2 regions of the Pseudoxanthomonas fibrivorans genome follow, and region 1 is predicted to be linked to the other one. Evidence: riboswitches for the same ligand, from Rfam matches in the RefSeq annotation. Region 1 holds a riboswitch; the other holds the start of a gene.
The links. Region 1 has a riboswitch for cobalamin ahead of btuB (TonB-dependent vitamin B12 receptor). Riboswitches for the same ligand answer to the same signal wherever they lie in the genome.
Positions count from the first base shown of each region.

Region 2: linked by a shared signal. The riboswitch ahead of ACA089_RS12630 (ribonucleoside-diphosphate reductase subunit alpha) and the one ahead of btuB (TonB-dependent vitamin B12 receptor) in region 1 are both predicted to bind cobalamin.

Region 1 covers NZ_JBGNUG010000001.1:2,050,004-2,054,208, forward strand. The annotation lists gene ACA089_RS09385 (TMEM175 family protein) at 1-64, opposite strand, end outside; gene ACA089_RS09390 (GAF domain-containing protein) at 152-637, shown strand; gene ACA089_RS09395 (TfoX/Sxy family protein) at 634-1,029, shown strand; cobalamin riboswitch at 1,126-1,363, shown strand; gene btuB (TonB-dependent vitamin B12 receptor) at 1,485-3,338, shown strand; gene ACA089_RS09405 (DUF2218 domain-containing protein) at 3,482-3,769, shown strand; gene dinB (DNA polymerase IV) at 3,790-4,205, opposite strand, start outside.
Region 2 covers NZ_JBGNUG010000001.1:2,742,810-2,747,014, reverse strand. The annotation lists gene ACA089_RS12630 (ribonucleoside-diphosphate reductase subunit alpha) at 47-2,398, opposite strand; cobalamin riboswitch at 2,661-2,886, opposite strand; gene ACA089_RS12625 (alpha/beta hydrolase) at 3,201-4,109, shown strand; gene ACA089_RS12620 (DUF998 domain-containing protein) at 4,161-4,205, shown strand, end outside.

The DNA of each region.
Region 1 (4,205 bases):
CATCGACGAACGCTTCCAGGCGCGTGGTACCGCCGCCGCGCCAGCCCGACGGGTGCTGGTCCATGTTCTCGCCTCCTGTGGCCCCGCCGGGATGATAAGTCCACCCGCGCGGCGCGGCGATGGCCGATCCCGATGGGGTTAGAATCGCCCCATGTCCTTCTCCGCCATCCCCCTGACCGGCAGCAAGCCGGACCAGTACGCGCAGCTGCTGGCCCAGGCGCGCGGCCTGCTGCATGGCGAGCGCGACCGCATCGCCAACGCCGCCAACCTGTCCGCGCTGGTCTACCACGCGCTGCCGCAGCTGAACTGGGTGGGCTTCTACTTCTACGACGGCAACGAGCTGGTGGTGGGTCCGTTCCAGGGGCTGCCGGCGTGCGTGCGCATACCGCTCGACAAGGGCGTGTGCGGCGCCGCCGCGCGCAGCGGCCAGACCCAGCGCGTGGCCGACGTGCACGACTTCCCCGGCCACATCGCCTGCGATGCCGCCTCGCGCTCCGAGCTGGTGGTGCCGCTGTTCGACGGCGGGCGCCTGGTCGGCGTGTTCGACCTCGACAGCCCCGAACCGGGGCGCTTCGACGCGGACGACCAGCAAGGCCTGGAAGCGCTCGCCGCCGCCTTCGTCGAGTCGCTGCGTTGAGTACCGCGCAGCTGCGCAACATCGGGCCCAAGAGTGCCGCCTGGCTGCGCCAGGTCGGACTGCGCAGTGCCGAGGACCTGGCCACCGCGGGCGCGGTGCAGGCCTTCCTCAAGGTCAGGCGCGCCGGCTTCAAGCCAAGCCTCAACCTGCTCTATGCGCTGGAAGGCGCGCTGCTGGACTGCCACTGGCACGATGTTCCCGAGGCGCGCCGCGCGCAGCTGCTGGCCGAGCTGGAAGCCGCCAGCGCGGCCCTGCCGCCGGCGCGTGGCCGGCCCGTCGGCGGACCGGTCACCACCGCGTTCTATGGCGAGGGCGGCGGGAACACCGAGGGTCCGTCCGCGCAGGATGCACCGGCGGCGGAAGAAGACGACGGCGGCAACCGCTTCACCTGAGCCGCTGCTCCCTGCCGGACCCCACGCTGGCCGGCAACGACGCCTTCCATGACCTGGGTCAACCTGGCGACGGACGCGTGCCGCTGCCGATCGCATACAATCCCCACCCTGCAAGGTGACCCGGTCGGCGCATACCGCCCGGGTTGAAACGGGAAGCCGGTGCGTCCGGGGTGCGAACCCCCGACAAGGCCGGCGCTGCCCCCGCAACGGTAAGCGACCGCAACGCGCGACATCCGCCACTGTGCCCCGCACGGGAAGGCGTCGCCGCTGGAGTCCGGCACTCGCCGGAATCCCGATCGTGAGCCCGGAGACCGGCCTTGCGGAACCCAGGTTGCGATGCGGAGGGCATTGCGGCGTGCCGATGCCGCATGGCGTCTGTCCGCTCCGTGCATCCTCCTCTCGCGACTCCCCACACTGGCGCCGGGTGCGGCGCCACGCATGCATGGAGTTGCCCGATGACGTTCCGCCCGCTGTCCACCGCCGTCGCCCTGGCGCTGGCCCTGCCCCTTTCCGCCGGCACGGCCCTCGCTGCCGACCAGGCCACCGACCTCGACGAGGTCCTGGTCACCGCGACCCGCACGCCGGTCGCGCTCGGCGACAGCCTTTCGCCCGCGCAGGTGATCGGCCGAGCCGAGATCGAGCGCAGCCAGGCCACCTCGCTGCAGCAGCTGCTGTCCGGTCGTGCCGGCATCAACCTGACCAACACCGGCGGCCTGGGCAAGCAGACCTCGCTGTTCCTGCGCGGCGCCGGTTCCAACCAGCTGCTGGTGCTGGTGGATGGCGTGCGTATTGGTTCTGCCACCGCCGGCCTGCCGGCGCTGCAGGACCTGCCGGTCGAGCAGATCGAGCGGATCGAGATCGTGCGCGGCCCGCATTCGAGCCTGTATGGCGCCGACGCCATCGGCGGCGTGATCCAGATCTTCACCCGCCGCGACCGCGGCGGCCTGCAGCCCCGCGCGATGGCCGGCATCGGCAGCAACAACCTGCGCGAAGCCAGCGCCGGGCTGGGCATGGGCGGCGAGCGCGGCTGGTTCGGCGCCGACTTCGCCTTCGTGCGTACCGACGGCATCAACGCCTGCGATGGCACGGCCGCCGGCTGGGGCGCGGGCTGCTTCGCCGACGAACCGGACCGCGACGGCTACCGCAACCGTTCGGCCACCCTGCGCGGCGGCAGCAAGCTTGGCGACGCGTGGACGCTCGAGGGCAGCGCGCTGCGCGCCGAGGGCTACAACCACTACGACGGCAGCTGGGCCAACTATTCCGAGACCGTGCAGCAGGTGTACTCGGGCAAGCTGCGCTTCGCGCCGACCGCCTCGACCACGCTGCAGGCCACGGTCGGCCGCAGCTACGACGACTCCGACGACTACGGCGCCACCGGCCTGGTCGGCGGCCTGGAAACCCGCCGCGACCAGGCCGCGCTGCAGGGCGACTTCGTCCTGCGCGAGGGCCACACCGTGACCGCCGGCCTGGACTGGCTGGACGACCACATCACCGGCACCACCGCCTACGACGTGGACAGCCGCGACAACACCGGCGTGTTCGCCGAGTACCAGGGCCGCTTCGGCGCGCAGCAGCTGCAGGCCGGCCTGCGTGGCGACGACAACGAGCAGTTCGGCAGCCACACCACCGGCAACCTCGGCTGGGGCTGGCACTTCGACGGCGGGATCCTGCTGTCCGCGCGCTATTCGACCGGCTTCCGCGCGCCGAGCTTCAACGACCTCTACTACCCCTACTACGGCAATCCGGACCTGCAGCCGGAGGAATCGAAGAACCTCAACATCGGCCTCTCCGGCCAGGCGGACGCCTGGCGCTGGACCGTCGACGTGTTCGAGAACCGCGTCGACGACCTGATCAGCTTCGATTCGGCCACGTTCCTGCCCGGCAACGTCGACACCGCGCGCCTGCGCGGCGGCGAGATCACCGTGGCCACCGCGTTCGCCGGCTGGGACCTGGCCGCGCAGTACAGCCATGTCGACCCCCGCAACCGCTCCGAAGGCGCCAACCGCGGCAACCTGCTGCCGCGCCGCGCGCGCGACACCGGTCGCATCGACCTGGACCGCGATTTCGGCGCGTTCGCGTTCGGCACCACGGTCAATGCCGCCGGCAGCCGCTATGACGACGCCGCCAACCTGGTCCGCGTGGGCGGTTACGCCACGCTCGACCTGCGCTTCGAGTACGCGCTCGGCCGCGACTGGACCGTGCTCGCACGGGTGACCAACCTGTTCGACCGCGACTACCAGCTGGTCGACTGGTACAACCAGCCGGGCCGCGAGTACGGGCTGAGCGTGCGCTGGCAGCCGAAGGGCTGATCGCTCCACGGACCCCGGCATCACGATGCCGGGGTCCGGACGCCGGCGCAGCGGTGGGGAACGCATCATCCCGCCGGTGGCCACGGCCGCGCGCCGCAGGTTGCCTAGACTTGGCCGGGCCGTCCCCCATGGATATCCGACCCATGCCGACCAGCCGCGCCCTCGTGGCCTCCAGCGATGCGCCGCGCCTGCTGCGCACCCTCAGCAACCACTGGCGCCACAGGTTCGACGTGCGCCGCGACAGCGACACGCACGCCCACATCCCCTTCGCCGAAGCCGCCGGCGCGGACTTCGAGGTCGCCGGCGACGCCCTGCTGATCCGGGTCGTCCACGACGATGGCGCCGGCATGGCGCGCCTGCGCGAGGTGATCGAATCGCACCTGCAGCGCTTCGCCCGCGACGAGACCCTGGATTTCCACTGGCAGGCCTGAGCCTGCCCCAGCCAGCCGGCTCACTCGCCGCTGACCCCGCTCCCGGTGAACAGGTCCGCCTGCACGGCGAGTTCATCGGGCTCGCTGAAGCCGGCCAGGCCAACGCCCACCAGCCGGTAACGCGTCGAATCGGGCAGCTGCACCCGCGTCCGCAATCCCAGCGCGATCTCGGCCAGGGCCTGCGCACTGGCGGGTGGCGCATCCGGCGTCAGGCTGCGGGTCAGGATGCGGAACTGCGCGGTCTTGAGCTTGAGCACCACGGTGCGGGCCACGCGCCCGGTCTTGCGCGCGGCCTGCCAGGTCTTGTCGGCCAGCGCTCGGATCTGCGCGTCGAGCGCGTCCAGCGGCAGGTCCTCGGCGAAGGTGTCCTCGGACGACACCGACTGCACCGGCTGGTCGGGCTCGACCGGCCGCTCGTCGATCCCGCGCGCGCGCC
Region 2 (4,205 bases), 690 kb from region 1:
CTCCCCTCCTGCCCGTGCGGGCGACCTTGCGGCCGCCCGCGGCGGCCTACTGGCAGGCCTCGCACGCCTCCGGGTTCTCCAGCGAGCAGGCGACCGCCTCCACCGGGGTGTACTCCGGCTTGGGTGCAGCCGTCGTCGAGTGGCCGACGGTGGTCTTGGCGATCCGGGTGGCCGGGCGCGAGCGCAGGTAGTAGGTGGTCTTGATCCCCTGCTTCCACGCGTACATGTACATGGACGACATCGCGCCGATGTTCGGGCTCTCCATGAACAGGTTGAGCGAGGCGGACTGGTCGATGAACGCGCCGCGGCCGGCGGCCATGTCGATCAGCGAGCGCATCGGCAGCTCCCAGGCGGTGCGGTAGACCTGCTGCAGCGCTTCGGGGATCTGTGGGATGCCCTGGATCGAGCCTTCGGCCAGCTTGATCGCGTCGCGCACCTCCGGGGTCCACAGGCCGAGCTTCTTCAGCTCGGCGACCAGGTAGCGGTTGACCTGCAGGAAGTCGCCCGACAGCGTCTCGCGCTTGAACAGGTTGGACACCTGCGGCTCCACGCATTCGTAGCAGCCGGCGATCGAGGCGATGGTCGCGGTCGGTGCGATCGCGATCAGCAGCGAATTGCGCAGGCCGTGCTCGCGGATCCGTTCGCGCAGCGCCTGCCAGCGCTCCTCGTTCTCGGGGACCACGTTCCAGGCGTCGAACTGCAGCTCGCCGGCCGCGGCCCGGGTGTCGGCGAACGACGGATGCCGGCCGCGCTCCTGCGCCAGCTCCACCGAAGTGTCCAGCGCGTGGAAATAGATGGTCTCGGCGATCTTCGCCGACAACACCCGGGCCTGCTCGCTGTCGAACGGCAGGCGCAGGCGGAAGAACACGTCCTGCAGGCCCATGCAGCCCAGGCCGACCGGGCGCCAGCGCAGGTTGCCGCGGCGGGCGGTCTCGATCGGGTAGAAGTTCAGATCGATGACGCGGTCGAGCTGGCGCACGGCCAGGCGCACGGTCTCGGCGAGCTTGTCGAAGTCGAAGAACGCCTGGCCGCTCGCGGCATCCACGTCGAAATGGTTGCCCAGGTTGATCGAACCCAGGTTGCACACTGCCGTTTCCTCGGCCGAGGTGACTTCCAGGATTTCGGTGCACAGGTTGGACAGGTGGATGACGTTGCCTTGGCGCAGGGTCTGGTTGCTGGCGCGGTTGCACTTGTCCTTGAAGGTCATCCAGCCGTTGCCGGTCTCGGCCAGCGTGCGCATCATCCGCGCGTACAGCTTGCGCGCCGGCAGCGCCTTGACCGCCTTGCCCTGCGCTTCCGCCTGCAGGTAGGCCTGCTCGAAGGCCTGGCCGTACAGGTCGGTGAGTTCCGGGACCACGCGCGGGTCGAACAGCGACCATTCCCGGTCGGCCTCCACCCGCTGCATGAACAGGTCCGGCACCCAGTTGGCCAGGTTGAGGTTGTGGGTGCGGCGCGCCTCGTCGCCGGTGTTGTCGCGCAGCTCGAGGAAATCCTCGATGTCGGCGTGCCAGGTCTCCAGGTACACGCAGGCCGCGCCCTTGCGCTTGCCGCCCTGGTTGACCGCCGCGACCGACGAATCGAGCGTCTTCAGCCACGGCACGATGCCGTTGCTGTGGCCGTTGGTGGAGCGGATCAGCGAACCGCGTGAACGCACGCGGGTGTAGCTCACGCCGATGCCGCCGCTGAACTTGGACAGCTGGGCGATGTCGCCGTACTTCGCGTAGATCGATTCCAGGGTGTCCTGCGGCGAATCGAGCAGGAAGCACGAGGACAGCTGCTCGTGGGTGGTGCCGCTGTTGAACAGGGTCGGCGAACTGGGCAGGTAGTCGAGCTGGCCCATGCGCCGGTACAGCGCCAGCGCCTCCGGCACGTCCTCCGACAGCGCGCAGGCGATGCGCAGGAAGAACTGCTGCGGCGTCTCGATCACCTTGCGGGTGTGCGGGTGGCGCAGCAGGTAGCGGTCGTACAGCGTGCGCAGGCCGAAGTAGTCGAAGCCCAGGTCCAGCGAGGCGTCCAGCGCGTCGTTGAGCTTGCGCGCATTGGTCTGGACGAAGTTCAGCAGCCGATCGTTGATCAGGCCGACTTCGTGGCCACGCGCCACCGACTGCGAGAACGCGTGGATCTCCTGGCCGGTGACTTCCTTGGCGATGTAGCCGGCCAGCAGGCGCGCGGCCAGGCGGCTGTATTCGGGTTCCTCGCCGGTCAGCAGCGCGGCAGTGCGGATCGACAGTTCGTCGAGCTCGCGCGTGCTGGCGCCGTCGTACAGGCCGGAGATCGTGCGGGTGGCCACGCGCATCGGGTCGACCGCGTGCAGGCCTTCGCAGCTGCGCTGCACGGCGCGCACGATCTTGTTCAGGTCCACCGGCTCGCGGCTGCCGTTGCGCTTGGTCACGCTCATCGCGGTGGCGGTGGGCGGCGGGGTGAGCAGGAACGCTTCGTCCCGGGAAGGGATGGCGGCAACGGCCTCGGTCTGGGTCACGGGTGTCCTCCTTGCGTGATGCACGCGGCGGCCCGTCCCTCGCTGGGCTGCGGAAGGCCGGGTGCTGCAGGAGGATGGGAAAGCGGCGTCGCACGGACCGAGAACGCGCAGGCGGGCTGCGGGCGGCACGTGCTTCGCCAGCCATCTCCCCCCGGAGATTCCGCGGCCGGCACCGCGCGGTGTGCATCGCGCGGCTGCCGGCAGGTCTTCGGACTCATGGGCGCGGAGGGCGCGGGGCGCCTCCTCCTACCCGCCGCTTCCCGGAACCGTTGGGGTTCCAGTGCTCCTGTGGCGGGGTCGTTCCCATTTACCGCTGCGGGGCAGTGCCGGATTCGCCCCGAGGGCCCACCGGACTTCCCTTTTAAACCGGCGCTTGGACCGCCGGTACCGACCGGACACAAGATAGTGGGGCTCGCCCGGGCGGTCAACACCACATATCGGGCCGATGATGGATGAGGCAGTCGGTCGGGCAGGCAAGCCGGGGTGCGCCTCCACGCCATCCGCGGCGGCGGCCGGGCCCGCGCGGGGAGGGCCGCGCACCCGGCACCCGCTGATGCGCGCCTGCCCGGCCAGGCGCGCATCAGCCTGCGGTGCGCGGGCGGGCAGCGACCGGCATCCGCATCGCTGCGCCGGTCAACCCCCCGGGCCGGCGGACGTTGCCATGGCACGACCGCCCCGCAATGGGACGGCCGGCCGAAGTCCTCCACCACCGGGAACCACCATGCCGCTTCGCCTGGCCATCGGCCTGATCCTGATCCTGCTGCCAGCGGTGGATGCCGCCTCCGCCGAAGGCCTGCGCGAGCGCGTGCAGCGCGCACGCGACGCCTCGCGGCAAGCCTCGACGCAGCCGGTCGCACTGCCCGCCGGCACCCGCGTGCTGCGCGATGTCGCCTATGGCCGCGATCCGCGGCAGCGCTTCGACGCCTACCTCCCGGCGCGGCCGTCGCACGACGCGCCGGTCATCCTGTTCGTGCACGGCGGCGGCTGGGCCAACGGCAACAAGGACAATCCCGGCGTGGTCGAAGGCAAGGCCGCGAGGTGGCTGCCGGAGGGGTGGATCCTGGTATCGACCAACTACCGGATGCGCCCGGATACCGCACCGGTCGACCAGGCCCGCGACGTCGCCCGCGCGCTGGCCCGGGTGCAGCGGCTGGCGCCGGACTGGGGCGCGGACCCGGCACGCGTGGTGCTGGTGGGGCACTCGGCCGGTGCGCACCTGGCCGCGCTGGTGGGCGCTTCGGACACGCTGTGGCGCGAGGCACGGGCGGGACGTCCGCTCGCGGTGGTGTCGCTGGACAGTGGCGCGCTGGACGTGCCGGACATGATGCGCCGGCCACGCCTGCCGCCGCTGTACCACCGCGCGTTCGGGCCCGATCCGGACGACTGGGTGGAAGCATCCCCGCAGCACCGGCTCGCGCCCGGTGCCGTGCCGATGCTGCTGGTCTGCTCGACCCGCCGCAACGATGCCTGCCCGCAGGCCGAAGCGCTGCGCGCAAGGGCGGCGTCGCTGGGCGTGGCCATGGAGGTGCTGCCGCAAGACCTGTCGCACGCCGCCGTCAACCGCGAGCTCGGCTGGCCCTCGGCCTACACCGACGCGGTGGACCGCTGGCTCGACGCGCGGCTGCGCTGACCGCGATGCCGGTCGCTGATGGGGCCGGCCATTCCGGGCGACACTGCGCGCATGCCCGCGCCTGCACCCCGCCCGACCGCCGCCCTCCCCGGTACC